DNA from 3 places in the Agrobacterium sp. 22-3639C2 genome. Region 3 is predicted to be linked to each of the others. Evidence: predicted binding sites of a transcription regulator. Region 3 holds the regulator's gene; each other region holds the start of a gene.
What was found. Region 3 encodes PhoB, which activates phosphate uptake and scavenging genes when phosphate is short. Its sites were predicted from a motif close to TGTCATNNANCTGTCAT; they were not measured.
Positions count from the first base shown of each region.

Region 1: ACQZ6D_RS05190 (BtaA family protein) is a predicted target of PhoB. The motif match lies at 6,699-6,715, and genes of this name have one in related genera.
Region 2: ACQZ6D_RS00995 (bifunctional 2',3'-cyclic-nucleotide 2'-phosphodiesterase/3'-nucleotidase) is a predicted target of PhoB. The motif match lies at 8,420-8,436, and genes of this name have one in related genera.

Region 1 is NZ_JBNWDB010000001.1:1,036,352-1,046,662, reverse strand. Features, by position in the region: gene ACQZ6D_RS05215 (ArsR/SmtB family transcription factor) at 1-945, shown strand, start outside; gene metF (methylenetetrahydrofolate reductase [NAD(P)H]) at 947-1,852, shown strand; gene ACQZ6D_RS05205 (lytic murein transglycosylase) at 2,318-3,544, opposite strand; gene ACQZ6D_RS05200 (glycoside hydrolase family 25 protein) at 3,667-4,446, opposite strand; gene ACQZ6D_RS05195 (class I SAM-dependent methyltransferase) at 4,692-5,408, opposite strand; gene ACQZ6D_RS05190 (BtaA family protein) at 5,405-6,655, opposite strand; gene ACQZ6D_RS05185 (lytic transglycosylase domain-containing protein) at 6,949-8,016, opposite strand; gene ACQZ6D_RS05180 (LysE family translocator) at 8,142-8,777, opposite strand; gene ACQZ6D_RS05175 (pyrophosphate--fructose-6-phosphate 1-phosphotransferase) at 8,829-10,040, opposite strand.
Region 2 is NZ_JBNWDB010000001.1:202,706-213,016, reverse strand. Features, by position in the region: gene ACQZ6D_RS01045 (methylated-DNA--[protein]-cysteine S-methyltransferase) at 1-120, opposite strand, end outside; gene ACQZ6D_RS01040 (DUF982 domain-containing protein) at 252-539, opposite strand; gene ACQZ6D_RS01035 (cryptochrome/photolyase family protein) at 729-2,168, shown strand; gene ACQZ6D_RS01030 (cysteine synthase A) at 2,291-3,328, shown strand; gene ACQZ6D_RS01025 (alanyl-tRNA editing protein) at 3,341-4,078, shown strand; gene sseA (3-mercaptopyruvate sulfurtransferase) at 4,095-5,516, shown strand; gene ACQZ6D_RS01015 (dihydrofolate reductase family protein) at 5,653-6,297, opposite strand; gene ACQZ6D_RS01010 (DUF4344 domain-containing metallopeptidase) at 6,352-7,236, opposite strand; gene ACQZ6D_RS01005 (DUF1203 domain-containing protein) at 7,399-7,866, shown strand; gene ACQZ6D_RS01000 (PilZ domain-containing protein) at 7,965-8,300, shown strand; gene ACQZ6D_RS00995 (bifunctional 2',3'-cyclic-nucleotide 2'-phosphodiesterase/3'-nucleotidase) at 8,515-10,311, shown strand, end outside.
Region 3 is NZ_JBNWDB010000003.1:530,775-541,085, forward strand. Features, by position in the region: gene argF (ornithine carbamoyltransferase) at 1-689, opposite strand, end outside; gene ACQZ6D_RS15590 (aspartate aminotransferase family protein) at 744-1,946, opposite strand; gene ACQZ6D_RS15595 (GcrA family cell cycle regulator) at 2,377-2,910, shown strand; gene phoB (phosphate regulon transcriptional regulator PhoB) at 3,210-3,893, opposite strand; gene phoU (phosphate signaling complex protein PhoU) at 3,925-4,650, opposite strand; gene pstB (phosphate ABC transporter ATP-binding protein PstB) at 4,749-5,564, opposite strand; gene pstA (phosphate ABC transporter permease PstA) at 5,579-6,901, opposite strand; gene pstC (phosphate ABC transporter permease subunit PstC) at 6,898-8,382, opposite strand; gene ACQZ6D_RS15625 (substrate-binding domain-containing protein) at 8,657-9,691, opposite strand; gene phoR (phosphate regulon sensor histidine kinase PhoR) at 9,887-10,311, opposite strand, start outside.

The sequences.
Region 1 (10,311 bases), on a different contig from region 3:
CTGGCGCTTCTGGCGGCCGGCGATCTGACCGTCACCGATCTCACCGAAATTCTCGGCCAGTCGCAGCCCCGTATTTCCCGTCATCTCAAGCTTTTGACTGAAGAAGGGTTGATCGAGCGGTATCAGGAGGGCGCCTGGGCCTATTTCCGCCTGCGGCAGGATGGCGAGCCCGCCGTTGTTATCAGGCAACTGCTGGGCGCCGCATCGCCCTCTGACGCCGTTCTCCAGCGCGACAGCGAACGCCTTGCCACCGTCAAGCGGGTAAGGGCGGAGCGGGCGCAGGATTATTTCAGCCGCAATGCCTCCGCCTGGGACGAGTTGCGCCGCCTGCATGTGAGCGACGAGGCCGTGGAAGGCGCATTGCTGAAGCTGGTCGGAACCACCCCGATCGACTCGCTGCTCGATCTCGGTACCGGCACGGGCCGCATCCTGCAGCTTCTGAGCGGCATCTATCGCCGGGCAATCGGCGTCGATGCCAGCCGCGACATGTTGTCGGTGGCGCGCTCCAATCTGGACAAGGCGGGCGTGGTCAATGCATCCGTTCGCCATGGCGATATTCTCAACCTGCCGCTGGAAGGCCAGGATTTCGATCTGATCGTCATCCATCAGGTTCTGCATTTTCTCGACCAGCCGGAGATCGCGCTTTCCGAAGCCGCCCGCATGTTGCGTCCCGGTGGCCGGCTGATCGTCATCGATCTTGCACCCCATTCCTTCGAGCATCTTCGCGACGAGCATGCGCATGTGCGGCTCGGCTTTTCGCATCCGCTTATGGATGAATGGCTGAAAAAGGCCGGGCTCGTGCTCGACCGTGCCGTCGATCTTCATTCTGAACGGGCGTCCGATGAATCCTTGGACGTCACGATATGGGTTGCCCGCGACCAGCGGCTGCTGATGGCAGACGATGTGGTGCAAGAGGCCGTTTTACTTGCTGCCGGGAGGGCATGATATGTTGAGGTCGGAAACCGCGCGCCACAATGGCGAAATCCGGGGGGATATCCGGTTATCTTTCGAGTTTTTCCCGCCCAAGAACCCCGAGATGGAGAACCAGCTCTGGGAAACGGTTGCCGAGCTGAAGAAATGGGATCCGGATTTCGTCTCCGTCACCTATGGCGCGGGCGGTTCCACCAAGGCGCCGACGCTGGATGCGGTGCGCCGGATGATCGGTGACAGTCATCTGCCGACCGCCGCGCACCTGACCTGCGTGGATGCCAGCCGTGACGACGTACATCAGGTCGTTGAAGAGTTTCGCAATGCTGGCGTTCGCCATTTCGTGGCGCTGCGCGGCGATCCGTCGACCGGTATCGGCACGGACTACAGGCCGCATCCGCAAGGTTACGAGAATGCCGCCGCTCTGGTGAAGGGGCTACGCGATATCAGCGATTTCGAGGTTTCCGTTTCTGCCTATCCCGAAAAGCACCCGGAGAGCGCCAGCGATGCGGTCGATATCGATATGCTGAAGCGCAAGGCGGACAACGGCGCAACGCGGGCGCTGACGCAGTTCTTCTTCGATAATGACGTGTTCGAGCGCTACATGGAGCGGGTTACGGCTGCCGGTATCACCATTCCGGTGGTTCCGGGTATCATGCCGATCCAGAACCTGACCCAGCTCAAGCGTTTCGCCGGCCGCTGCGGTACCAGTGTGCCCAGTTTTCTGGATGAGCGTTTTGCAGGTTATGATGACGATCTCGAGGGACGCGCCCGCGTTGCGGCGGAAGTTGCTGCCGAGCAAATCGCTGATCTTCAACGGCGCGGTGTCAACGAGTTCCATATCTACACGATGAACCGTGCGCCGCTGGTCGATGCGGTGCTTGAGAACCTCGGTCTTGAGCGTTTGCGCCGCAGCGCCGCCTGATTTCAGATATTCCATTTACGACTGGAAAAAAGCGCAGGCCCGACAGGACCTGCGCTTTTCAAACTCGTGTCATCTACGGTTCTTTTCTGCGTTTGGTCTTCACGTCTCGTCAGATGAAAAGCATCATCGCTACGAACAAAAACGCCAAACCGACTGCCAAGGCATTGAGAGATTTTGTAAGTCCCATGGGTGCCTCCTGTTGTTGACAGGTTCGATAATATGACCGTTTTGTGGCACTTGAAAAGCGGTTTCTGTGATGCGGTGCAGCATGCTTTGTGGCCGCTTAAAAAAGTAACTTCTGTAATTAGTTGAAAATAAAAGATTATTTTCTCATCACGCAGTGCTTCATATCTTTAAAAAAAGTAAATGACCGGGGTGTTATCCCCAGTCATCCGGTCGAGATTAACAGTTTGCGCCTTGATTCCGGCCGATAGATTAAAGGCCTGAAGGTGCGCTTAACACAGGTTAAAGCGCCTGGAGAAGTGCCTGGGTCGGCCATCCATCCGCGGGGATTCCGAGACGCTGCTGTTCCTTCTGGATGGCGACGCGGGTGCCGGAACCGAGAATTCCGTCCACCTTGCCAACATCGTGGCCGCGCGCTTCAAGCTTGGTCTGCAACTCTTTCATCGTCGCGTCATCGAAGCCCGGATCAGGATTGCCCTTGTTATAGACAGGGGCGCCCATCAGACGGTTGGCGAAATAGGCAGCCGAGGTCGTGTAGATGAACGACTGGTTCCATTCCAGATAGATGTTGAAGTTGGGATAGGTGAGGAAGGTCGGTCCCTTGCGGCCCTGCGGCATGATGAGGGCTGCGGGCAGGGAGGCGAAATTTTTGTTACCGTCGCGCGGGGTTACGCCGAGGGTAAACCAGTCACCGGCGGTAAGCGAACCGCCGAGGCCGGATTTCTCCCACGGCAGGTTTTCCGGTACGGAAACTTCCTGCATCCAGGGTTCGCCCTTCTTGAAGCCGAGGTGCTGGATGAATTTCGCCGCCGTGAGGATCGCATCCGGTGCGCTGCTCTTGACGTTGACATGGCCATCGCCATCACCATCGATGCCGAAAGCGATGATGTCCTTGGGCAGCATCTGTACCTGGCCGATTTCACCGGCCCACGCACCCGTGTTGGACGTGGGGTCGAGATCGCCATGCTGGACCATTTCGATGAGGGCCAGCAATTGCGGACGGAAGAGTTCCGGGCGGCGGCAATCATGCGAGAGGGTCACCAGCGCGTTACGGGTGTTGAAATCGCCCTGGACGGCACCGAAATCGGTCTCCATGGCCCAGAAAGCGGCAATGACGCCAGCCGGTATACCGAATTCGTTCTCGGCACGGGCAAAGGTTGATGAGAGCTCCTGCAGCTTCTTGCGGCCGATATCGAGACGGGCCTGGCTGACGGTGCGCTGGGAAAATTCGAGGAAGGTCTGGCGGAAGACGCCCTGTGCGCGGTCACGTGAAAGCACTTTGGGGTCTATCTGCGCGCCGGCCAGCGCCTTTTCGATGGCAGCCGCCGGAACACCCTTGGCAGCGGCCTCAGCCTTCACGCCCTCAAGAAATGCGCCGAGATCACCGCCGCAGGCAACCTGCTTTGGATCGTCAGGCGAGGCCACAGGCGGTGTGGCAAGGACGGAGCCGGTGGAGAGAAGCGACAGAGCGGCGGCAAAAATGATGCTGCGCGACCGAAAAGTGGGCATGGGAATTTCCTCGATAGGTTGTTAGCCCGCTTTACCCACATGTTTGCGACAAAAAAACGGGTCCAGCGATCTGCCGGTGCAGAAGAACGCCGATTTTTCGAATGTGTTGCTTCTTGGCCGTATTATTTGGCCGAAGCGATCCATTTCCGCCAGTTTTTCTCACTTCCGGCGAAGACATTGATGTCGGTCGGGCCGTTGACGCCGGGCACGACGCCGGTGGCCGTATATTGCCAGAAGGCCCACTGCCGGTCTTCGTAAATCTTGGCGGGATGCGCGGCGACGGAGCGCACCCAGAAATGGTAATTCTTGAACTGGCCAACGAGGTTGTCGCGGTGGAAGTCGACCGAGGTGTAGATGATCGGGCGCTTGCCGTAATGGGCCTCGAGGCGGTCGAGGAAACGCTGCATCTCGGCACGGACGATGCCAGGAGCCGGGCGCGTCTTGCAGGTGGGGGAGGAGGGGTTCCATTCCACATCGAGAACCGGTGGCAGGGTGACGGCTTCCTTTGGCACGTTGCTGATGAACCAGTCGGCCTGAGCGTCCGCCGTCGAGCAGAAATAATAGAAATGGTATGGCGCGTGCAGGATATCTGCCGCCGCCGCACTGCGCCAATGGTCGCCGAATTTCGGATCGATGCGGTCTGAGCCTTCGGTGGCCTTGATGAAGACGAAGGAAACGCCGGATTTGCGAACGGTCCGCCAGTCGACGTCGCCATTCCATTTGGACACGTCGATGCCATGCACCTCGTGGCGATGCGGGTTGTTCGTGCCAAAATCCTGTGGGTCGGTATCGGAGAATTTCGGCTTGGAAACAGAAGCCGTTTCAAGCAGGTCATAGCTCGTGGACGTACAGCCGCCGATCAACAACATAGCCGACAAAAGTGCCGATAGACGCAGCCGCATTGGAACCCTGATGAATTATTGTTGCCCATCCACGGCCGCAAAGTGGCGCGCCGCATCTCCCGATTTACCCATAACATGGTAAACAAGCCGTTATAGCAAGGGGCCGTGGCGTTTTTTCGGCTCGCAAGTCGCTGGATTCCAAGAGATTTGCGGTCTTTCAGTCCCAGTGGCGTATACTTGTAGGACCGCTGGCTGGCAGCGTCTCGCCCGCATTTGCAGAGGCGAGGCGCCTTAACCCTTGAGGATCAGGCGTCTGCCAGAATACGGCTGACTTTTGGCTGCACTTCGGCGACCGGAAGCGTGATGATGGCCCGCCAGGCGTAACCCCGGGCAATCTCCTCGAATTCGAGATTACCGTCAAAACGGCCTGCCATGTTGGCCAGAACGTAACGGAGATTGGCGCGGGGCGTGACGTGGAAGCGGGTGAGCCATGCCTGCAAAAGTGCGCGGAACCACTTGGGCAACTGTTCCTGCTGGCCGAAATCGACGATGTGCAGCGAGCCGCCGGGCTTGAGAGCTGTCAGCGCCTGTTCGATGGCCTTTTCCCAGTCCGGTATCATCGAAAGCGCATAGGGGATCATGACTCGGTCGAAACCGTCCGGCTGACCGAATTCTGCGGCGCGGAAAGCGGTGGCGTCGGCCACGCGCAGAACGGGGCGTTCCGTCTTTCCGGTAAAATTCTCGGATGCGGTCAGCAGCATTTCGGCGGAGATATCGAGACCGAACAGTCTTGCTTCCGGAAACTTGCGGCTGGCCAGCAGCAGGTTGCGGCCGGTACCGCAGCCGACTTCAAGCAGCGTGCCACCCTTGGGCACATCGAGGCCGGAAATGGTCCTGTCGCGGCCCAGAAGGTAATATTTGCGGGTAATATCGTAGATATGCCGCTGGTGGCGATACATGCGGTCCATCAGGCTCGCATGCGCCTCATCCGCAAGGCCGACGTTCTCGCCGATGGCTTTCATGCCAGAGCCCTCTGATAGATATGGAAGCCGCCATAGATGGCCGAACGGTCCATGGCGTTGAGCTCATTGGAGCGTTCCTCTAGATAGATCCACTGGTTGCGTATATCGGCCGAGAGACGGCCTTCAATCACGCTCTTTTCGGCGGCGGTGCGGAAGATGACGCGGGCGCCGGGAGCGGCGGTGCGGCTGATCTGCGACCACAATTCGTTGAGCTGCACATCCGTCATCCAGTCCTGCGCATCGAGCAGAATGTAGCGATCGACGCCGTTTGCCGGCTTTTTGGAAAGCAGCTCGGTATAGGTGGCGTGGTGCACGGCAACGCGGGCGGTGTTGTCGCGGATCGTCTCGTAATATTCCCGCTTGAGATAAGCGGGTAGGGCACCCTCATGCGGCTCGGGATAACGGCGCGCGAAGGCCTGCCAGGCGAAATAATTGTCGCTGAGCGGAAAGTTGCAGGCAAGCTTTTCCAGCCGCTCCTTGAGGACGGAGGCGACCGTGCCGTCGTTGGAAAGGCTTGCCAGCTCGTCATATTGGCGGGGTGGAATGCCAAGGCCGAACAGCGAACTTTTTCGCTTCGTCAGCCAGCGCACCACCGGCTTGTCGAACAGCGGTGCGACCTTGCTGTCGAAGAATCGACGCTGTTCATCCAGCGTGCGGCTATTGGCCATTTCGGTCAGCTTGACGCCGTGCAGGCGCGCCATAAGGTGGCCGGCGCCGATGAAACGGCCGAGCAGACCGGTGCGGTATATGTTCCTGTCGAATACCGAGATGCGGCGACGGCCGGACAGGGTGCGCTTCGACCAGTAGGCCTTGGTCGTGTCGTCGAGATGGTCGGCGATGAATCGGTCGTAGCCGTGACTATTGCTGCGCGTATTGGCGCGGCCGAACTGGCGAACCACATCCTGATGGGCCGGGAGATGGCGGAAGGCGGCAAGCTTCAGCTTGTTGAGAGCGATGTGATGCGGGTTGAGATCCACCACATCGATGCTGGCAGGGTTGCGGGAGAGGTAGGCCAGCATGTTGCAGCCACCCGAGCCGATGGTGACGATGCGGTGGCCTTCAGCAAGCTCCATCGCTTCCATATCGATTTCCGGGTCTTCCCAGATTTGCGGATAAACCAGACCGGAAAAGAGAACCCCGAAGAACCGTTCGGAAAAACCGCTTTTCGAGAGCGCCTTGTGCTGGAGCAATGCGGACTTCAGTTTCGTATTCTTGCTGAAGCCGGTCTTGGGTGCCGCACTCGTCATATGTTCACCTCTCAATAGATTGAGAGGCGTCTACAGTCACGACGCTACAGTTTGATGACAGGGGTTGTGGGCCGACGTAACGAATCGAAAAGGCGGTGTGAAACCAACTCAGGTCTCAAGCTTAGATTTGGATGCGACGTCATCCTCGGGCTTGTACAGAGGATCCAACCACATATCGTAAAATCAAAAGCTTGCAGATCCCAGGGACAAGCCAGAGGAGACGAAAGTGACGTGCTCGACGTTTTTAAGAAAAGCTGCTTTCCTGCATTGCAGTCCCGGTGCTGCTCAAAGGCTTACTTGCGCAGAACGTGCAGCATGCCCTTGCGCTTGGCGTCGTAATAATAACCGCGTGCATAAAGCCTGACAGCATTGTCCCGGTTGTTGTCAGCAACAAGCCAGGCGCCGCTCAGATATTTGACGGCATATTTGAGGTTGGTTTCGGCATCGAACAGGCCAGAGGCGGGACCATCAAAGCCCATGGAGCGGGCCGTGGCGTGCTTGATCTGCATCAGGCCGAAGTGGCCGCCATTATAGGCGCCGGGATTGTATCTGCTTTCACGCTGCACCACGCGATGCACCAGATCTTCCGGCACATTATACATGACAGCGTATTTCGAAATAAGCCCGCTCAGCTTTTCACGTCCGGCCGGTGCGGATTTGTACGGCGCCGTCATCGTTTCGTTCTGCCGGATAGCGGCAAGGGCGGCGTTGGTCGGACCGGCCGCATAGGCCAGAACCGTGCTGTCCGGCTTCGGCAGTGGAATGACTTTGCGTTCCGCGGTCAGTTCGGTACCGATCGACGGCGTTCCGGGCGGCGGCGGTGCGGGCGGGAAGCTGCCCTTGACGGCAACCACCTGCGGCAGGTCGGCGGCAGCCGGTTTCCCGGCGGCACTTGCGGTTTCGATCGCTGCGGCTGCCGGCGTTGCGGCGTGCGGTGCAAGAGCCGCAGCCGTCGTCGGCGCGGCTGTCGTTACCGTTGCCTGCGCGACCTCTGTCTGTTGTTGCTGCGGCTGCATCTGGATTGGGCTCGCCACTGCCGCTGCAATTTCCGCTGCCGGCGGCAGCGCCACGCGGCCACCCTTGACGGCGGCGACGGTTGGAAGCGATTCGGGCTGGGAAGAGGCTGCCACGTCAGTGGCATGTGCTGCCGGTGCGGCGGTATCAGCCGGGGTACCAGCCGTTTCCGACTGTGCGGAGGCTTGTGCCGGTGCGGTTTGGTTGACGGCAGCTATTTTCGGGCCGTTCGGCCCTTCCTTTGCGGCATATTCGACGCTGGTGCATCCGGCCAAAGCCAGGGCAAGGCCCACCGTGGAAGACAGAAGAAGTGCGCTTCTTCCGCGGAATTTTGCCGAATTTCGCATGTTGCCGCCTTCGTTATGCCTGTCTGTCGATACCCCCGCGTCGAGCGAAGCAGGCAGTGTCCCATCGAGCCTTCATTAACCTATTGTAAGGATAGCGGCAAGCCGGGACGTGGCGTCGCGGTTTTTCAGGCGGCGATGCGGCGGTATCCGGCGCTGACGGCACGGCCAGAAATGAAGTGAGTGCGGTATTTCGGCCGGATTTTTTTGTTGCCGGACATGCGGCGCACCAGTGCCAGCGTGGAGCCGGCAAAGAGTGCCTGCGCTGCCAGAATGCCAAGTGCCAGCAACAGGATTGCGGCCTGCGCTACGGCCAGCGTTTCGACCGCATTGCCGGAGGTGGAAACGAATTGCGGCAACAGTGCCAGGAAGAACATGAAATAGCGCGGACGTAACGCTGCAATGGCGTAGCAATCACGGAAAATGCCGCTGGATGATTTGCCGGGCAGATTGTCATTGTCTGCATTGGCTGCCTGGGCGGCGGGGGTGGCAAAGGTCCATAACAGGAAAAGAATCAGCCAGCCGATACCCGTCCACTGAACGATTTCCACAAAGGCATGCGGCAGATAGGCAAGGCCAGCCGCTGGAATCGCAGATATCGTCATGGCTGTGACGATGCCAAGCGCGCCGCCAGTGACGGAGGCAAACACCGTTTTTCTGCCGCGGATAGCGGCATAGGAGGCGACAGAGAATACAAGGGGAGAGGGAAGTGCGAACACAACGGCACATGCTGCACAAAAAACCAGCCACGCCTGTCCAGACATTCTCTTCCTCCTTGCCCTCCCTGTCGCCGCTTTATCCAGCCTATCGTAAAATTAGGCCGCTGTGAACGGTTGACCGACGTGTTCCATCACTTCGGTAAACCATTTTGCAGACAGGTCGAAATGCTTTCCGCCCTTGATACGCGGAAACTCGATGGTCCGCAATTTACCCTTTTGGTCTTCGTCGTGGCCGGTGACGCCCGAGACCTTGTTCAGCGCGCTTTCGACGGCAAGATCGACCATGCCCTGGATGAGGCGCAGATCATCGCCATTGGCGGGAGCGGAGCGGGCGAAGTAACCGGATTTCTGGACCATGGAGCGTTCGGCGCCGATGAGGCCGGCGAATTGCTTCTGGAACCAGCCGCCGACATTGATGGTGTCGATCTTCACATGGCCGAAGGCATCGCGCTTGACAGCCTCACCGGCGGCTTCGCGTTCGGCAACGATGGAATCGAGCCCCGCACCTTCGGAAACGAACAACGTGACGTAGCCGTGTTTGTCCATGATCGCCTTCAGCCGTTCGGCTTCCGCTTCGATGTCAAACGCCATTTCCGGCAGGTAGATGCCGTCTATGTTCTTCATCTGCGTGTTCATCATCAGGCCTTCGACATATTCATTGCCGTTGGTCTTCTGGATGTAGGCGCGGGCGGTTGCAGCCGTCAGCCAGCCGCAATGGCGGCCCATGACTTCGTGGATGACAAAGGTCTTCGGCGCAGCACTCTGCTCGTTGCTGACATTGTCGAAGAAGGAAGCGCCCACTTCGGCCGCGGTCCATGCGCCGAGCGACTGCCTGATCGGAACCACGTCGTTATCCACGGTCTTCGGCAGCCCGACGACGGTCAGATCGTAACCGTTGGCGCCGAGATAGGCGGCAAGGTCGGCGGCCGTCGTGTTGGTGTCGTCGCCGCCGATGGTGTGGAGAATGGTGATGCCGTCGGCAGCCAGCCGTTCGGCGGCAACGCGCAGCGGATTTTCACCCTCTTTCACCAGCCCGCGCTTGGCGCAATCGGCAGCGTTGGTGAGCTTTACGCGGCTGTTGCCGATCGGCGATCCGCCATAACGGTGCAGCAGATGCGCCTTTTCGCGCATGTCCTTGTTGATCTCGATCCGGTCGCCCAGAAGCACGCCCTGATAGCCGGAACGATAGGCCACAATGTCAATATCAGGCGCGACGTCGCTATAACGCTCGATCAGGCCGCCAACGGCTGAAGAGAGACAGGGAGCAAGGCCACCCGCGGTCAGCATTGCGACTTTCTGTTTGGCCATCGTGGCTCTCCTTTGCTTGGATAGAAAGATATGTCTGGCAAATGGATGCGACAGCCACGTGTAGGTGTAAAGTGAATTTATCACGAAAAATGCCGATTTCTCGCGGTTTTTCAGCAGCTTGGGCAAAGAAGCCGAATATAATCGTTTCAATCGCCTCCAACCTTGCACCAGGCTTCGCCGTCTGTGGAAAACCGTTGCTCTCCCGTTTGCCGCCCCCTTGCTCCTGAAGAAAAACTGTCGCAAAAATGAATAAAAGTTAATGCCGCAGCGG
Region 2 (10,311 bases), on a different contig from region 3:
CTCGGTTTCACCGGCATCTGTGCTGGGCAATTGCAGACGGGCGATACCGCGCTCTGCCCATGCGAGGCCGCAATGGCCGAGAGCTGTCGGGAAAACAATATAGCCGTAGTGGTTGGTCATTGCCGTATTCATCCGCTTTGCACGCGCACGATGCCATATCCTGCGTTCGACACAACCCGTTTCTGGCGGCGGATAAAACAAGGCCACCCGGCTTTACGGGTGGCCTTTCACATCTCAATCCGGCAACGCTGTCAGGATGCAAGTTTACCCTGATCTTCCACCTTGTTTCCGGCCTCCAAGAGGCATTGCGCCTGCCGGCTTGCGGTAACGAAGGCGGCGCGCGCAATCTCTCCAGCCACGTCCCCCATCAGCGAGGCGCGGCACAGACGCAGGGCCTGCTCATGCGCCTTGTCACCGCGTTGTGGCCATTCGTGCTGGAGAAAATCGAAGGCCTCGTAAACGCCGTTGAAAATCCGGGGAGCACCGTTTTCCAAGGATATGGTAACAGGCTTTTCCCACTTAACGTCTTTCAGCAACATTGATTGTACTTCCATGCTCTATTAACCAGCGAAAAACGCCGGCTCCTCCAGTTGGTTCCCTTCACTTTCGGTTTCAAGGTCGAAAAAATAGCCCTCGAAAAACCATGTGCCTCCAGCTTTCCATTCTACGCGATTTGAGGAACAAAGCGTTTCAACACTCGTTCAAGCGGAAGTGAACCGGATCCCTTCATGCCAACAAAATCCTCTCCTGTTATCGTCTGGCTCCGCAAGGACTTGCGTCTTGCGGACAATCTCGCCCTTCTTGCAGCGGTGGAGCATGGCGGCCCCGTCATACCGCTCTATATCCGTGAGACATCCAGCGGCCCGCTGGGCGGCGCGCAGGAATGGTGGCTTCACCATTCGCTTGCCTCTCTTTCCGCGGCGCTGGAAAAATGCGGCAGCCGTCTACTGCTCAGAAGCGGCAACGCAGAGGAGACGCTGCGCCGGCTTATAGCCGAAACCGGCGCGAATGCAGTCCTCTGGAACCGTCGCTATGAGCCGACCGGCATGGCAACGGACAAGGCACTAAAAGAGGCGCTTGGGGACGACGGACTGACAGTTCGCAGCTTTGCCGGACACCTGCTGCATGAACCGTCCCGCGTGCAGACCAAATCCGGCGGTCCTTACCGGGTCTACACGCCCTTCTGGCGGGCTCTGGAGGGCGGCGAGGAGCCACATACGCCGGCGGATGCACCGCAGAGCCTGAAGGCACCTGAGACATGGCCAAAATCGGAGAAACTCGATGATTGGAAGCTTCTGCCGGTCAAACCGGACTGGGCCAAGGGTTTCAGCGAGATATGGACACCCGGTGAAAATGCAGCGCGGGAAAAACTCGATGATTTCATCGATGGTGCCTTGAAAGGTTATGAGGAAGGCCGCGATTTTCCGGCGAAGGACGCCACGTCGCTTCTTGCGCCGCATCTGGCGCTCGGCGAAATATCGCCCGCCGCCGTGTGGCATGCGACGAAGGGGCTATCACGCCATATCCCGTCCAACGATATCAGCCGTTTCCGCAAGGAACTCGTCTGGCGGGAATTCTGCTACCATCTGCTGTTCCACTTTCCCGAGCTGGACGAGAAAAACTGGAACGACAGTTTCGACGCCTTCGGCTGGCGGGACGATGACACATCCTTCAACGCCTGGACGCGTGGCATGACGGGTTATCCGATCGTGGATGCCGGCATGCGGCAATTGTGGAAACATGGCACCATGCACAACCGGGTGCGCATGATAGTGGCATCCTTCCTCATCAAACATCTACTTATCGACTGGCGCAAAGGCGAGAAGTGGTTTCGCGATACGCTTGTTGATGCCGATCCGGCCTCCAACGCTGCCAACTGGCAGTGGGTGGCGGGTTCGGGCGCGGACGCCTCGCCGTTCTTCCGCATTTTCAACCCCATATTGCAGGGGGAGAAATTCGATGCCGAGCGAGACTACGTGCGCCGCTTCGTGCCGGAGCTTGAAAAGCTTGAGCGAAAATACATCCACAAGCCGTTTGCAGCACCGAAAGAGGTGCTTAAAAAGGCGGGTATCGAGCTGGGCAAGACCTATCCCCTGCCGATCGTCGACCATGGGAAGGCACGGGAAAGAGCACTTGCAGCCTATGCCGCAGTGAAGAACAACGCATAAAATTGGGTATCGGCAAAATTTTGCGTGGCGAAGCCTAAGGCGGGAAGATAATTTCTTGCCTTGAGGCGGTTGTAACGGGACATAACGGCACCTAATTTCCGCTCAGACAAGAAGGCTCAATCATGACCATTCATCCCTCTGCGCTCAGTGCTATCGGCAACACGCCGCTTATCCGTCTGAAAGCTGCCTCTGAAGCGACGGGGTGTGAAATCCTCGGCAAGGCGGAGTTTCTCAATCCCGGCCAATCGGTGAAAGATCGCGCCGCGCTTTACATCATCCGCGATGCGGAACGGCGCGGACAGCTGCGGCCGGGCGGCACGATCGTGGAAGGCACGGCAGGCAATACCGGCATCGGCCTGTCGCTGGTGGCCAATGCGCTCGGCTACAAGACTGTCATCGTCATTCCCGAGACGCAAAGCCAGGAAAAGAAGGATGCGCTGAAGCTTCTCGGCGCAAAGCTGGTCGAGGTTCCGGCGGCACCCTATTCCAACCCGAACAATTACGTGAAGGTTTCCGGCCGTCTGGCAAAACAGCTGGCCGCGACGGATGAAAACGGCGCGATCTGGGCCAACCAGTTCGACAATATCGCCAACCGTCAGGCCCATATTGAGACAACGGCACCGGAAATATGGGACCAGACGGACGGCAAGGTCGATGGTTTCATTTGCTCCGTCGGTTCCGGCGGAACGCTTGCGGGCGTGGCTGACGGCCTGCGCGATTTCAATCCCGACATCAAGATCGGCCTTGCCGACCCTGAGGGCGCCGCCCTCTACGAATTTTACAAGCATGGCGTCCTGAAGTCGGAAGGCTCCTCTATCACCGAGGGCATCGGACAGGGGCGCATCACCGCCAATCTGGAAGGCTTCGCGCCGGATTTCTCTTATCGTATTTCGGATGCGGAAGCCCTGCCGGTGCTGTTCGATCTGGTCACGAAAGAGGGTCTTTGCCTCGGTGGCTCCTCCGGCATCAACATTGCCGGCGCAATCCGCCTTGCCCGCGAGCTTGGTCCGGGGCATACAATCGTGACGATACTTTGCGACTACGGTAATCGTTATCAGTCGAAGCTGTTCAATCCGGATTTCCTGCGCTCCAAGGGGCTTCCGGTTCCGCAGTGGCTGGCAACGAAAAGCGAGATTGCGGTTCCGTACGAAACCGTTTGAGGACATGCCGAAATGCCTGTGAATGCCCTGTTCCGTGACGATTTTTATCTTTCCACCGCAGAAGCGATCGTCACGGCGGTGCATGAGGATGGCGGCATCGAGCTCGACCAGACCTGCTTTTACGCCACGTCCGGCGGCCAGCCGGGCGACAGCGGTTTTCTCGAGCGGGCCGATGGTTCGCGCATCGAACTCGGCATTACCAAAAATGGCGCCGACAAGAGCGTTATCATCCATGTGCCGCTGGAAGGTCAGCCTTCCCCCGAGGTCGGTGAAAAACTGACCCTGCATGTAGACTGGCCGCGCCGTTACAAGCTGATGCGCATGCACACGGCCTGCCATCTGCTATCCGTCGTCTGCCAGTGGCCAATCACCGGTGCTGCCGTCGGCGAAGACGAATCGCGCGTCGATTTCGACATGTCGGAAACCATCGACAAAGATGAAGTGACGGCAAAGCTGATGGAACTGGTGAAAGCCAACCATCCCGTTTTCCTGCAATGGATTACCGACGAAGAACTTCAGGCCAATCCGGGCATCGTCAAATCCAAGAATGTGCGCCCGCCAATCGGCCTTGGCCGGGTCAGCCTTGTCTGCATCGGCGAAAATTCCACCATCGACAGCCAGCCCTGCGGCGGCACCCATGTTTCCGAAACGCAGGAAGTGGGCGATATTCACATTGCCAAGATAGAAAAGAAGGGCAAGGAGAACAGGCGGTTCCGCATTCGTTTCGGCACGCCTGAAGCTGCTGCCTGAAATCAGGAGAGACATCGTGAGCACGGATAAGAGCCGTTTCGTCGTTTCGGCGGACTGGGTAGAAAAGCAGCTCGGCACGGCCGGGTTTCGTCTCGTTGATGCCTCGTGGTATCTGCCGGCGCATAAACGCAACGGTGCGGAAGAATTTGCGGCGGGTCACCTGCCCGGTGCTGTGTTTTTCGATCAGGACAAGATCGCCGATCATGCAACCGGATTGCCGCATTCCCTGCCCTCGCCAGAGTTCTTTGCGGAACAGGCGGGAGAGCTTGGCCTCAGCGACACCGATACCATCGTGGTCTATGATGGCCCCGGTTTCTTTTCCGCACCGCGCGTGTGGTGGATGCTGCGGGTGATGGGCGTGCGCAAGGCCTACGTGCTGGATGGCGGTCTTGACGGCTGGAAGCGCGAAGGCCGGCCGCTAGAAACCGGCACGCCGGAGATCGAACCCGCCACCTTCACACCCGATTTCAACGAAAAGCGCGTGACCTCGCTATCGACCATGCGCGGCATCGTTGACAGTGGTGAAAAGCAGATTGCCGATGCCCGCGGCGCGGGACGTTTCACCGGCGACGAGGCCGAGCCGCGTGCCGGCATGCGTTCAGGCCATATGCCTGGTGCTCGCAGCCTGCCCGCCACCGCATTTTCCGAGAACGGCCACTTCAAGGACCTCACCGCCATCCGCAAGATGGTGGCGGATGCCGGTATCGATCTTGGCAAGCCAGTGGTGACGAGCTGCGGCTCGGGTGTTACCGCCGCCGTCATTACGCTGGCGCTGGAATCGCTCGGCCACCAGGATAATTCGCTATATGACGGTTCGTGGTCGGAATGGGGTGGACTGGAAGACACGCCTGTTGTCACCGGCCCTGCCGAACCTCTTCCCGTGGTGTCACATGGGCCGTTGAAGGCGCATGTCACGCAGCTTGAAATGACGGCGCCGCCGAAGGTCAGCCTTGCTATCCCCGTCAACATCCAGACGGCACTGATGCGGGTCACCGATATTCCCTTGCACTTCTACCGCTACATGTACTGGCGGGTGGGAAAACGTTGGCACTGGCAGAAACGCATGCGCATGAGCGATGCGGAACTGTCCGCCGTCCTCAAGGACCCGAAGAACAGCGTCACCGTCCTTTATATGAATGGTGCACCCGCCGGTTTCTTCGAGCTGAACAAGGCAAGCGACGAGGTAACCGAGCTTTCCTATTTCGGGCTTCTCGAAGAGGCAATCGGTGCTGGCGTCGGCAAGTGGTTCCTGTTGCAGGCGCTTTACGCCGCCTGGCAGGACAATCCGAAGCGCGTGACGGTGACCACCAACACGCTTGACCATCCCCGCGCGCTGCAACTCTACCAGATGATGGGATTTTCGCCTGTTGGTACCTATGAGGCCTGGGTAGAGCCGCTGTCCGATACGGAGCTTCTGGAAATCTCGCTGCGCAACTGAGTTCGTCACGTCGGGGATGGCCCGCTATTCCCCGACTATAGAGCAGATCCGACTACTCCTCCCTCATTCCTTTGCTTGTCACAGGAATGAGGGAGTGGGAGGCAACCGCACATGAAACCATTGTGTAGTTTGCGACTCAGGCTTTATCGATAATCAAATGGGTCGCGCCCTCGCCGGCCACTGTTGCGGTGCAGCGATAACCAAGCGCAGGCAAATCCAGCCCGTCGAAGAGGTTTTCGCCCTTGCCGAGAAACACCGGGGCCAGCGCCAGATGCAGTTCGTCGATCATGCTTCCGGCCATATATTGCCGAATGGTCGAAACGCCGCCGCCGATCCGGACGTCCCTGCCGTTTGCCGCCTCCAACGCGATGTCGAGGGCGGCCTTGATGCCCGTGTTGACGAAATGAAACACGGTGCCGCCCTTCATCGCAAAGGAGGCGCGCGCATGGTGCGTGAGCACGAAAACCGGCACGTGATAGGGCGGCTCTTCCCCCCACCAGCCCTTCCAGTGTTCATCCGGCCAGGCACCACGGATAGGGCCGAACATGTTGCGGCCCAAGATCCAGGCGCCGATATTTTCGAAACTCTTCTCGGAAAACTGCTCGTCCGTGCCGGTCGAGCCGCCTTGCTTGCCGAACATGCGGTGAAAGGTACGAGTCTTGAACGCCCATTGATGCAGCGTTTCGCCATTCACACCCAGCGGGTTCTGAAGACTTTGATCCGGCCCGGCACCGTATCCGTCAATCGAAATGGCGAAATTTCGAACGACAACCTTCGGCATGGCAATATCCTCCCGTTTCAAGAGGACAGGTTGCCGTGCATCCGGTAACTGGCCTCAGATTTCTCTTTCCAGAGTAACGGCCGTCGGGGTATGCCCGCCGGCGGAACCTTTGTCTTCGGTAACGCTGTTGAGGAGATGATCGGCAATCAGCTCCGCCTGGAATTTACCCAGCTCGTAGCAATAGGTGATCTCACGTTTTTCGGCCGACCAGTAGACATCGGGACGCCCGCAGGACTTCGCCGTCAACTTGACCTCGCCTTTCAAGCCGTAAACGCCGAAACTGCGGCTGATAAGATCGAGAACCTTCGATTCCTTGACCATGATGGCGTAAGGTTCCAGCTCAGGATCGCGCGGCGGCACGTAGCTAACGGTAAATCTGGATGGTGTCTGCGCGCGGTGGGGCGTCAGAAAATCTTCCCACGCCGATGCGATACGCGGATAGGCGGCGCCACATTTGGCAAATTCGTCATTGGCGAGCCCCATCATGGTGGCAAGATCACCATAGCCGTCTTTGTCGCGGCCGACCATCAGGCAGGCCATGTTGCGATCGCGGCTCCTGTCGGGAACAAGTGCCGAAAACACCGGTGCTTCGTGCTGGGGCAAAGCCTCCGTCTCGCGCGCCAGATACCAGCTGTCGGTAGCGTTGACGAGTGCGGTATCAAGCCATTCCTCGTTGGCCTGAAGGATGAGCGTGCCCGCCAGCTGATCGGCAGGTGCTTGCGCGCTGCCGGTCTCCGGCGCGCCGAAATCCGAGATCAGCATGCGTGCACCTTCGTGATAAAGCGAGAAGATCGCATTGCCGATGACGAAATTGACCGCTTGCTGGAGCTGATCGTCGGACAGGCCATCGAGACCGGAGGCGACCTGCGCCTGCGTGTCGATCGGAACCGTCAAAGAAACGAAAGCCAGCGGAACGGCGGCCAGAAAACGACGGAACATAAAATCAGACCTTCCGGGATCGAGGAGCGCCACTGATTCCCGATGCTAACGAGTCACGCAATGGGCTGGTTGCATCACCCGTCAAGAATCGGGTGGATAGAGGTCTGTTTCGGGATCATAGCTGCAAAGAAGCAACGCCGATCCCAACAGAAGGACCTCGCCATGACCGATCTCGTCTTTACAGCAATGCCGGCTAAGGAAGCTGAAGCTTTCCGGGCGGGAGCCGCCGACGCCTATGGCAACCCGCCGGAAAAGGCCGTTTCTCCAGGCGGCATGCCGTGCCGCCATTGCCTTTCCCAGATTAATGAAGGCGAAGGAATGCTGATCCTCGCCTACCGGCCCTTCCCTTCGCTCCAGCCCTATGCGGAAACGGGGCCAGTCTTTCTTCACGCTGAGGCCTGTGAGCACTATCCGCAGACGGATGCCCTTCCCCCGATGCTTAACAGCCCCGATTATATCGTTCGCGGCTATGGCACTGACGACCGCATCGTCTACGGCACCGGAGCGGTGACGGCGACGGACGAAATCCTTTCACGCGCAGCGCATCTTCTGGAGCGGGCAGACGTCGCTTATGTGCATGTGCGCTCCGCCCGCAACAATTGCTATCAGTGCCGTATCGACAAAGCATAATCGCGCGATTACTTGCAATTTTAAGCAAACGGCTAAACGGCTCTCAAACTTTCTACGTCATGATGAAAGCATCGGAAACAATTGATTTGAGTAGCGAAATGACAAACAACCTCAATATGGCGACCCGCACTGCGACCCGTAGCAAGACCCGGATCTACGCGACCGTGCACTATTTCAGCCAGTCGACCCGAGGCCGCGTGGTGGACCTGTCCGCCACCGGCATGGCGCTCGAACTGGACGGACCTTTCGCTGCCGCCAAGGGAAGCCGAGTGAAGGTGCAGAGTGAAGATCTGGGTTTCATCGAGGGTGTCGTGCAATGGCAGCACATGAACCGGCTCGGCCTGCAACTCAAACTTTCCACCAACACGCTGGCACAGCTGTCGTCTTATTTCCGCTTCTTCCACGAAGAAGTAAAACCGACTCTCGCCCGCTAAGCAGACGTTTCCGACAAGGGGAATGCGCAGGCCGGACAAAGCGCATTCCCGAAGCGCACCATGCGCGCGCGGCCACCTTGTGACAAAAAATTTATCAAACGGTTGAAAACTGGCCCGTCCGTCACGGGCTTGTCATTTTGATGATGGACTCCTCGGGGATTGCTTCTACCTTGTCGTTTTCCTGACAGAGCAAGCTTCATACGAAGGAGTTCCCATGTCGTCGCTTCTCGCTCTCCACCCCATCACTCGCCGTTCGCTTCTGGGTGGCATCGCCGCCTCTTCGGCTCTGGTGCTGTTGCATCCCTTCGCCGCGCGCGCCGCAGCCAACCAGGCGCATCTGCGCATCATGGAAACGACTGACATCCACGTTCACGTCTTTCCCTATGATTATTACGCCGACAAACCGAACGACACGATGGGTCTGGCGCGCACCGCTTCGATCATCGGCGCCATCCGTGCCGAGGCCGGAAACTCGATGCTGGTGGACAATGGCGACTTCCTGCAGGGCAATCCGCTCGGCGACTACATAGCCTATGAGCGCGGCATGAAGGCCGGCGACAAACATCCCGTCATCAACGCCATGAATGTCCTTGGCTATGATTGCGGCACGCTTGGCAACCACGAATTCAATTACGGCCTCGACTATATGTCCAATACGCTGGCGGGCGCCGGTTTCCCTTATGTCTGCGCCAACCTCACCAAGGGTCATCTGGCTTCCGATCCCAAGCAGGATGAGCTGTTCTTCAAGCCTTACGTCATCCTCGAGAAACAGATCCGCGATGGTGCAGGCGTAACCAGCCCGGTCAAGGTCGGTATCATCGGTTTCGTGCCGCCGCAGATCATGATGTGGGATTCCAAGAATCTGGAGGGCAAGGCCCAGACGCGCGATATCGTCGAGGCGGCTAAAGCCTGGGTTCCGGTCATGAAGGAAGAAGGTGCCGATATCGTCATCGCCCTTTCCCATTCCGGCATCGATGGCAAGGGCCAGACCGATCGCATGGAAAACGCCTCGCTTTATCTGGCGGGCGTGGAAGGTATTGACGCCATCTTCACTGGTCACCAGCATCTGGTCTTCCCCGGTCCAAAGACATGGGACGGCATCGAGGGTGCGGATGCGGTCAAGGGTACGCTGATGGGCAAGCCGGCCGTGATGGCCGGTTTCTGGGGCTCGCATATGGGCCTCATTGACCTTCTGCTCGAAAAGGACGGCAAAAGCTGGAAGATCGTCGATTTCACCTCGGAGGCCCGGCCGATCTACCACCGCGACGACAATCGCAAGGTCGTTGCAGATGTCACGGACAAACCGGAGGTCATAGCCGCCGCCAAGGCAGATCACGAAGCGGCGCTCGCCTATGTGCGTCGTCCGGTCGGCAAGACGTCGGCGCCACTCTATTCCTACTTCGCGCTGGTGGCCGACGACCCGTCCGTGCAGATCGTCTCCAATGCCCAGACGTGGTACATCAAGGACATGCTGAAGGAAGGGCAATATAAGGATCTGCCCGTGCTTTCGGCAGCAGCGCCCTTCAAGTCTGGCGGTCGCGGTGGTGCGGATTATTACACCGATGTCCCTGCCGGTGACATCGCCATCAAGAACGTCGCCGATCTCTACCTCTACCCCAACACGGTGCAGGCGGTGCTGATCAACGGTGCGCAGGTGAAGAACTGGCTGGAAATGTCCGCCGGCATGTTCAACACGGTCGAGGCCGGCGCAAAGGATGCGCCGCTCCTAAACGCGGATTTTCCGTCCTATAATTTCGACGTCATCGACGGTGTCACCTACCAGATCGACATTTCCAAACCGGCAAAGTTCGACAAGGACGGCAAGGCCGTCAATCCCGACAGCAACCGCATCGTCAACCTGCAATTCGACGGCAAGCCGATCGACCCCGAGCAGAAATTCGTGGTGGCGACCAACAATTACCGTGCAAGCGGCGGCGGAAAATTCCCCGATATCGCCGCCGACAAGGTGATCTTCGTGGCGCCCGACACCAACCGCGACGTGATCGTGCGC
Region 3 (10,311 bases):
TGGTTCATGGACACCCAGGTATCGGTGACGACGCAATCAGCGCCCGCCACTGCCTTGTCGGCATCGTGGTACAGCGAGATTTCGCCGCCATTGTTGCGTGCCCAGTTCAGGAACTTGTCGTGCGGTTCCGAACCCATCGGTACTGCCATCGCCATGCGGTAACCGAAACGGGCGGAGCCTTCCACGAACGAATGCAGCACATTATTGCCGTCACCCGTCCAGGCAATGGTCTTGCCCTTGACCGGGCCGCGATGTTCCTCGAACGTCAATATATCCGCCATGATCTGGCAGGGATGCGTGTCGTCCGTCAGGCCATTGATAACAGGCACGGTGGCGTGTTCGGCAAGCTCGAGCAGACGCGAGTGATCCGTGGTGCGGATCATGATGGCATCGACATAGCGCGACAGCACCTTGGCCGTATCGCCAATCGTTTCCGCACGGCCCAGCTGCATTTCCGTGCCCGACAGGAAAAGGGTCTCACCGCCGAGCTGGCGCATGCCGACATCGAAGGAGACGCGGGTGCGTGTGGACGGTTTTTCGAAAATCATTGCCAGCATCTTGCCAGCAAGCGGCTTTTCCGCCGTGCCGGTTTTGGTGGCAATCTTGCGCGTGCGCGCATCATCAAGAATTGTCCGCAGATCCTCCGACCCGACGGCCGAGAGGTCCAGAAAATGTTTTGGTGAACCCATTCTAATCTGTCCCATGCTTGCGAGCCCCTGAAGAGAGGCCCGCTCTTGATTTTTTCAGGCGCTTTTTGCCTGTTTCGCAACCGTCAGGGAGGCGGCAGCCGCGTCGATACGTGCAAGACCCTCGCGGGCCTCTTCGGCCGTGGTGACGAGCGGCGGCAGAAGACGGATGACATTTTCGCCCGCAGGCACGCCAAGCAGATGCTCTGCGCGCATGGCCTGCAACAATTCGCCCGAAGGAATCTTCGCCTTGATGCCCAGAAGCAGACCTTCGCCGCGAATTTCGTCGATCACGTCAGGATAACGGTCCTTGAGCGAGGCCAGACCCTGCCGGAAGACCAGCGCGACGTCACGGACCTTCTCGAGAAAACCTTCGGAGAGAACGACGTCAAGCACGGCATTGCCGACTGCCATGGCCAGCGGGTTGCCGCCGTAGGTGGTGCCATGTACGCCCGCCGTCATACCGGAAGCGGCATCTGCCGTGGCAAGACATGCGCCGAGCGGGAAACCGCCACCGATACCCTTGGCGACCGCCATGATATCGGGCGCAACACCGGTATGTTCATAAGCAAACAGCTTGCCTGTGCGGCCGACACCCGTCTGGACCTCATCGAAAATCAGCAGCAGACCGTGCTCGTCGCACAATCCGCGCAGGATTTGCAGGAATTCCTTGCTGGGCGAGCGAATGCCGCCCTCGCCCTGGATGGGCTCGATCAGAAGTGCTGCAGTCTCAGCCGTGATGACGGCCTTGAGGGCATCGACATCACCGAACGGAACCTGATCGAAACCTTCGACCTTGGGACCGAAACCTTCGAGGTATTTCTGCTGGCCACCCGCGGCGATCGTCGCCAGTGTACGGCCATGGAAAGCGCCTTCGAAGGACACGATGCGGAACTTCTCCGGATGGCCCTTGGTATAGTGATAACGGCGGGCGGTCTTGATGGCGCATTCCAGGGCTTCCGCGCCTGAATTTGTGAAGAATACCTTGTCCGCGAAAGTCGCTTCCGTCAGGCGCCTGGCGAGTTTTTCCTGTCCCGGTACTTCATAAAGGTTCGAGACGTGCCAGACCTTCTCGGCCTGCGTCTTGATCGCATCAACGAGGTGAGGATGGGCGTGGCCCAGCGAGTTGACAGCAACACCGGCCGCAAAATCCAGATATCGCTCGCCGCTTTCCGTGAACAGCCATACACCCTCACCGCGCTCGAAGCGCAGGGGGGCTCTTGAGAACGTATCAAACAATGGCGCGCCGGCTTCGGCCATGGCTGTATCACTCCTTGCGCAGATGCGCTGTCAAACTGTTGTCAATAGGCTTGCGGGGTTATCCCTCGCCTGAAAATCAAAATGCCGCCTTGCGGCGGCAGGGGCACTATTGTCACTTCGTTTGCCGATGTCAACAAAAGTCAGCGTTTCCCGGGCTTCTCAAGCACTAGTATGCGGCGGCGGGCCAGCCCCAAGGTGTTGCCTTTCAGACTCAATACGCCAGCAAGTTGGGGAAAACCGGAAAATCGATTCCAGATGATTCCCGCGACTCTTGCCACGGAGTCGGGCTGGCACTAGGTTAATCGCTAATTACTAGACTGCATTGCGGCGGAACTAGTCACCGAAAATCAGGCGGAAACCACGCTTGCGGCATGCGCGCGAGACGGAGAGGGATTCTGCCGAAAATACACGCGACAAGCGGAGAAGCGGCATGAACTGGACAGACGAACGAGTCGAAAAGCTCAAGAAATTGTGGTCCGAGGGCCTTAGCGCCAGCCAGATTGCAGCGCAGCTGGGCGGCGTCAGCCGTAATGCCGTGATCGGCAAGGTCCATCGTCTCAATCTGCCGGGACGCGTCAAGGCTGGCGGTCCAGTGACTTCGGCACGCTCCGCGCCGAAGCGCACCGCTGCCCCTGCCCCGCGTGCGACGACTTTCGCAGGTCGCGTCAACGCGGCACCGGCACGCATCCTCACCCGTTCGAACGCGGCAACGGCGCTGCACGAGGAGATCGATATCGAGACCGCGCAGGTTCTCGATTACGTTCCTTCCAAGAACGTTGTCACGCCGATTTCCCGTCGCCTGACGCTGACGGAACTGACCGAGCGCACCTGCAAATGGCCGGTTGGCGATCCGCTGAAGGACGACTTCCATTTCTGCGGTTGTGAAGCGCTGGAATCTTCGCCCTATTGCAAGTTCCATGCGAAACTCGCCTACCAGCCGGTGAGCGAGCGCCGCAAGGCTTGAGTGTTGCGGCACGCATTCAGCACTCAAAAATTACGGGCCTTCGGGCCCGTTTTTTTATGACAAAAATAAAGCGGCTTTCTGGGCGGCTTGATGGCAGGCCGCACCCTTTCCCCTTACTATTGGGCGTGACCCCTCAATCCGGATTTCAACGCGCAGCCGATCTTCTCCGGTCAAAACGGATAATGGCATCGAGTTTGGCGGATACTCATATAGAAAAAGCCCGAAATCGTTTCAGATTTCGGGCTTCCTGATTTTTTTGTGCACTACTTCGCCAGCGAAACTATCTGGTTCCGCTTCGCTCAGGCTTCCATCGAATATCCCGCACCACGCACCGTGCGGATGACATCCTGCATGTGCGAGAAGTTCAGGGCCTTGCGCAGACGTCCGACATGCACATCGACAGTACGCTCGTCGACATAGATATCATGACCCCAGACGCCATCCAGCAATTGCGAGCGGGAAAACACCCGACCCGGCGACGTCATCAGGAATTCCAGCAAGCGGAATTCCGTCGGGCCGAGACGCACTTCGCGGCTTTTGCGGTGAACGCGATGGGTCTCGCGGTCCAGTTCGATATCGCCGCATTTGAGCACCGACGACAGAACCTCCGGACGGGCCCGGCGCAACATGGCCTTGACCCGGGCCATGAGTTCCGGCGTCGAGAACGGCTTGACGACATAATCGTCAGCGCCCGTAGCGAGACCGCGAACCCGTTCGCTCTCTTCGCCACGCGCCGTCAGCATGATGATGGGCAGGCGTTCTGTTTCCGGCCGCATTCTCAAGCGCCGGCACAGTTCGATACCGGAGACACCGGGCAACATCCAGTCCAGGATGAGAAGATCCGGAATGCGCTCCTGCAGCCTGATTTCCGCCTCATCGCCACGGGGTATCGTGTCGACGTCGTATCCCTCAGCCTCGAGATTGTAACGAAGCAGGACGCTCAGCGCTTCCTCGTCTTCCACAACTGCAATCTTGGGCACCATATGCTGAACTCCGCAAGCTTCTGCTTGTCTGTTACTCGGTCACCGAACCAAGCGTGTTGGAACTGTCGTCCTTCGGACGCTCGCCCTCCGGCTGGCTGCCAGTGGTCATGTAATAGATCGTCTCTGCGATATTCGTCGCATGATCGCCGATACGCTCGATGTTCTTGGCGCAGAACAGAAGATGCGTGCAGGTGGTGATGTTGCGCGGGTCTTCCATCATGTAGGTCAGAAGCTCCCGGAAGAGCGACGTGTACATGGCATCGATTTCCTCGTCGCGTTCACGGATCGCATTGGCCTTTTCGGCGGAACGCGTGGAATAGACGTCGAGGACTTCCTTGAGCTGCACCAGCGCCAGGTCGGACAGATGCTCGATGCCGCGGGCGAGCTTGCGCGGAACGCCGGTGCCGGCGACAGCGATAACGCGCTTGGCCGTGTTCTTGCCAAGATCGCCGACGCGTTCGAGATCGGCGGCGATACGCAGGGTGCCGATGATCTCGCGAAGGTCTGCCGCCATCGGCTGACGCTTGGCGATGGTTACGATCGCCTTGTCGCCAATTTCGCGCTCAGCATGGTCGAGAATGGTATCGTCCGAAATGACCTTCTGCGCGAGCGCAGCATCGGAATTGACGAGTGCGCGCACGGCGTCACCGCACATCTGCTCGGCAAGACCGCCCATTTCGGCGATGCGGCGCGTCAGAAACTTCAGTTCGTCGTCATAGGCAGACAGGATATGCGAATGGGTCGTTGTCTGTGTCATGGTCTATTCCTCCGGCTTGGCCTGCATGCGCGTGCCCAACAGCGGGGCACGGCAGAGGCACCAGTCTTGTACGGTTACGATAAAGCACCGGCCGGGGATCAGCCGAAGCGGCCCATGATGTAGTCCTGCGTGCGCTGGTCGTCCGGATTGGTGAACATCTTGTCGGTTTCGTTTTCTTCGACAAGGTGACCAAGATGGAACATGGCCGTACGCTGGGAAACGCGCGCCGCCTGCTGCATGGAGTGCGTGACGATGACGATGGTGTAGTTGGTGCGCAGTTCGTGGATGAGTTCCTCGACCTTCGCAGTCGCGATCGGATCCAACGCCGAGCACGGCTCGTCCATCAGGATCACTTCCGGGCTGACGGCAACCGCGCGTGCGATGCACAGACGCTGCTGCTGGCCACCGGAGAGGCCCGTGCCGGATTCCAGCAAACGATCCTTCACCTCGTTCCAGAGACCCGCTTTCTGCAGGCTATGCTCGACGATCTGGTCCATATCCGCCTTGTTGCGGGCGAGACCGTGGATACGCGGGCCGTAGGCGATGTTCTCATAAATCGTCTTCGGAAACGGGTTCGGCTTCTGGAACACCATGCCGACGCGGGCACGCAGTTCCACGACGTCGATCTGCTGATCGTAGATATCGTCGGTATCGAGCGTGATCTTGCCGGTGACCCGGCAACCGTCGATCGTGTCGTTCATGCGGTTCAAGGTGCGCAGGAAAGTGGATTTACCGCAACCGGACGGGCCGATAAGTGCAGTCACCGTGTTTTCGCGGACATTGAGGTTCACGTCGTAAAGCGCGCGCTTTTCGCCGTAATAAACCGAAACATCCTTGCCGATCATCTTGTATGAGACTTCATTCATTTTCTTGTCCAGCGCCTTTTCAACTGCTGCTTCCGACAACATGTTCATTGCTCTAGCTCCCTCTACCAGCGCCGCTCAAAGCGGCGACGCAACAGGATTGCGCCAACATTCATGAGAATGAGGAACAGAAGCAGGATGATGATAGCGCCAGATGTCCGTTCGACAAAGGCACGCTCAGCTTCGTTCGCCCACATGTAAATCTGCACCGGCAGGGCCGTGGACGGATCCATAGGCGTTGTCGGATAGTTCGCGACGAATGCCACCATGCCGATCAGAAGCAGCGGCGCCGTTTCGCCCAGTGCGTGGGCGAGACCGATGATGGTGCCGGTCAGAATGCCAGGCATTGCCAGCGGCAGGACGTGATGGAAAATCGTCTGCATCTTGGAAGCGCCAAGACCGAGTGCGGCGGCGCGGATCGACGGCGGCACGGCCTTCAATGCAGCGCGGGTGGCGATGATGATCGTCGGCAGGGTCATCAGCGTCAGGACGAGGCCGCCGACCAGCGAGGCCGAGCGTGGAAAGCCCATGAAGTTGATGAAGACGGAGAGACCGAGCAGACCGTAAACAATGGAGGGAACAGCCGCCAGATTGTTGATGTTGACCTCGATAAGGTCCGTCAAACGGTTCTTGGGGGCAAATTCCTCCAGATAGATGGAGGCCGCAACACCGATCGGCAGCGACAGCACCAGCACGATCAGCATCATATAGAACGAGCCGATCAGCGCAACGCCAACACCCGCGGCTTCCGGACGGCTCGAAGCGCCGTTGACGAAGATGCCGGTATTGAAATGCTTGCCAAGCTGTCCGCTTTCCACGAGCTGGTTCATCCAGCCGAGCTGCTGGTTCGAGATACGGCGGTTTGCTTCATCCCCCGACATGTCGACCTGGCCCTTGAAGGCGCTGTCGACATCACCCGACGCCAGAAGCGTGACGCTGCGCGTGGTGCCGATGACGGACGGATCGGCGACGACGATATCACGCAGCTGGGTGCGTACGCTGTCGGAGATCATGACGTTGACGGCGCGAAGACCGGCCTTATCCGTCGGCGCGACGCCGAGAACCTTTGCCACCGCATCACGGGCGAGGACGGGGTAGTTGGCCGTCATCAGCTTTGCAGGATTGGTTGCGCGCTCGTTCTTTGGATCGATGATCAGTTCGGAAAACTCGACCGGAACGGTGATCATCGTCTGCTGGAAGGCGGTGTGACCCTTGGATACGACCGACCAGAGCAGCAGAAAGAGGAAGATGAGGCCGAACGAGATTGCTGCCAATCCATAGGCGCGGAAGCGGCGTTCAGCTGCATAGCGACGCTTGATGCCGATATCACGGCGCGTGGCCTTGTTCACGGCGGCAGCACCGGCCGCCGGAGAAACGATGTCGGTCATTCATATTGCTCCCGGTATTTGCGCACGATGTAAAGCGCGTAGATATTCAGGCAAAGCGTGATTGCAAAAAGAGTTATGCCCAGCGCGAAGGCCACCAGCGTTTGCGGCGAGGTAAACTCAAGGTCACCCGTCAGCTGGCTGACAATCTTGACCGTCACTGTTGTCATGGGTTCGAAGGGGTTGAGCTGCAGGCGGGCAGCGACACCAGCCGCAAGAACCACGATCATGGTCTCGCCGATCGCACGCGACGCCGTCATCAGCACGGCGCCGACGATGCCGGGAAGAGCGGCGGGAAGGATGACCTTCTTGATGGTTTCAGAGCGCGTGGCGCCGAGACCGAGAGAGCCATCGCGCAGCGAACGCGGCACGGCGGTGATGATGTCGTCAGACAGCGACGAAACATAAGGGATCAGCATGATGCCCATGACGAAGCCGGCGGTGATGACGCTCTGCGCCTGGATGAAGTTGGCGTAGTTGCCTGTCGCAAGACCGCTGATCTGCGTAGAAATGTCTCGCAGGAAAGGACCAACGGTCGTCAGCGCGAAGAAGCCGTAGACGATTGTCGGGATGCCCGCGAGCACCTCGAGCAGCGGCTTTACTATCGAGCGAAGGCGCGGCGTCGCATATTCCGACATATAGATCGCCGAAAACAGCCCGACCGGAACGGCGACCAGCATGGCGACGAAACCAATATAGAGCGTGCCGGCGAGCAGCGGGATCAGGCCGAACTGGCCGGAAGAGTCAGTCGCACCGGCAGCGGCAAAACGCGGATCCCATACCGTTCCGAAGAAGAACTGGTGCGCCGGAACCATGGTGAAGAACTGGATCGCTTCTGAAAGCATCGAAAGGACGATGCCGATGGTCGTCAGGATGGCGATGGACGACGCGACGACCAGAGCCGCGAGAATGACCCGCTCCACCCTGTTGCGCGCCCGAAAACGCGGCGCGATTGAACGCAGTGCATAAGCGGCACCGGCGAATGCGGCCAGCAGCACGGTGGCGATCATGCCCAGGCGGCTGGTGGAGGTCATCGCATTCAGCGTCTGGGCGGCATCGACCATGAAACGCTGGGGTTCGCCGGCAATTGCCACGCCCTTCGATGCCAGAAGCGATCTTACCGCAGCCGTATCCGCATCAACCTTTGCGGTTTCTTCCGGCGTCAGACGCTGAAGACCGCGGGCGATGGACGTTACCATGCCGTAGGTGAGGCTCTGCTGCGCTTCGGATTGGGAGCGCACATCTTCGGGAAATTCGCCACGCACCGCAGAGGTAACGATCAGCGGGCTGATAACAAGCCAGATACAGAGAATGAGCGCTGCGGGCAGCACCGCCCAGACGACAGCGTAGGAACCGTGATAACCGGCACGGGAATGCATGCTGGAGGGACGCCCACCAGACAAAGCAACGGCGCGGCGGCTGCCGAGCAGATAACTGCCGATGCCGATCAACACCAGTATCAGCAAAAGGATCGATGTGTTCATTAGAGTTCCCTCGTCGTGCCTCAAGAGCACGGTGCGATATCGGGCAAATCAAAAAGTCATCAAAACGAGACCGCTGGACCATCCAGAGATGCTTGCCGCCTGACTGTAACAAAGTCTGGCAAGCGTCAAGGTTGATACATCCTATCCATCTGTAATCCATCAACAATTATGTGGACGGCGATGGATGGGAACTGTCAACCGTAGACAGCCGCCTTAAGCACAACGGTACCGGAGCGGAGAGAGGGGTGCGGCAGGCCGCACCCCTCCTTGTTTATTACATCGAAGCGCCGGCAGCGAACTTGGAGCGAATTTCTTCGCGTTCTTTTTCCGGAGCTGCAACGAGGCCGTAGTTTGCGAGCGGGGAGTCGGGGCCGATCATTTCGTCAGAAACGAAGAACTCGACATATTCCTTGAGGCCCGGGATAACGCCCAGGTGAGCCTTCTTCACGTAGAAGAACAGCGGGCGCGAAACCGGGTACTTGCCGCTGGCAACGGTTTCCGTGGACGGAACAACGCCGCTGACGGTCGCAACCTTCAGGCGGTCAGCGTTGTTCTCATAAAATGCCAGGCCGAAAACGCCGAGGCCGGTCTTGTTGGCGTCGATGCGGGCAAGCGTCTCGGTGTAGTCGCCGTCGATGTCGACTGCAGCGCCGTCCTTGCGAACTGCAACGCACTTGGCAGCAGCCTGCTTGGCGTCGGTGATCAGCGCCTTGATGGCGTCGGTCGCCTTGGCTTCCTTGCAGCCGTCAGCCATGATCTTCTCTTCGAAGACTTCGCGTGTGCCGTGCTTGGAACCCGGAATGTAAGCGGCGATCGCTACATCAGGCAGTTCCTTGTTGATTTCCGACCACTTCTTGTAAGGGTTGGCAACGAGCTTGCCGTCCTTGACGATTTCAGCGGCGAGCGCGAGGTACAGATCCTTCGGCTCGAGCTTGATGTCCTTGTTGGAAGAGTCCATTGCGAAGACGATGCCGTCGTAGCCGATCTTCACTTCCTGAACGTCGGCAACGCCAGCGGCCTTACAAGCGGCAAGTTCGTCGCCCTTGATCGGGCGCGAAGCGTTTGCAATGTCGATGGTGCCTTCGCCGACGCCGGAGCAGAACGCCTTCAGACCGCCGCCCGTGCCGCCAGACTCAACAACTGGAGCCTTGAAGTTCGGGAAAGTCTCAGCAAAAGTTTCGGCAACGATCTTGGCATAGGGCAGAACCGTGGAGGAACCAGCAACCTGGATCTGGTCGCGAGCAGCGGCGGCGCCAGCGAAGGCGACAGAAGCCACCAGAGCTGCTGCGGAAAATTTAACGAAGTTCATTTGTCTCTCCCGTCGTGGGCTTGTTTGTGGACGCAGCCGATAGCGGCAGACGCTCTTAGCATGCGCTCGGCGGTCTCTTCTTAACCACCGTAACCACTTCCTTTTATGTCACTTCGGTGAAAGATTTGTGACAGCCTAAATTATTGATTTTATTTATAAAATTTTTCGAAGCTGAAGACTGTAACGTACTCTATGTCAGAATCTGACGGTAAAGTCAGTGCCATTGCCCAGTTCCGATTTAATGATGAGGCGGGCGCGGTGGCGGGTGAGGATGTGCTTGACGATGGCAAGCCCGAGGCCGGTCCCTTTTTTGGAGCGACTGTCAGCGACACTGACGCGGTAAAACCGTTCCGTCAGACGCGGCACATGTTCAGCAGGAATGCCCGGCCCCTTGTCAATGACGCTCACCTCCACCGGCTTACCGGGTTCGGCACGCAGCCAGACATCCACGACCTTGCCTTCCTGGCCATATTTACAAGCATTTTCAACGAGGTTCTGAAACACTTGCACCAGCTCGTCGCGGTCGCCCTGCACTTCTGCCGGCCGGTCGGGCAGATGCAGCGTAATAACCACATCCAGCTCGTTGGCGAGTGGCAGCAACGCATCCCGGACATGGCCGA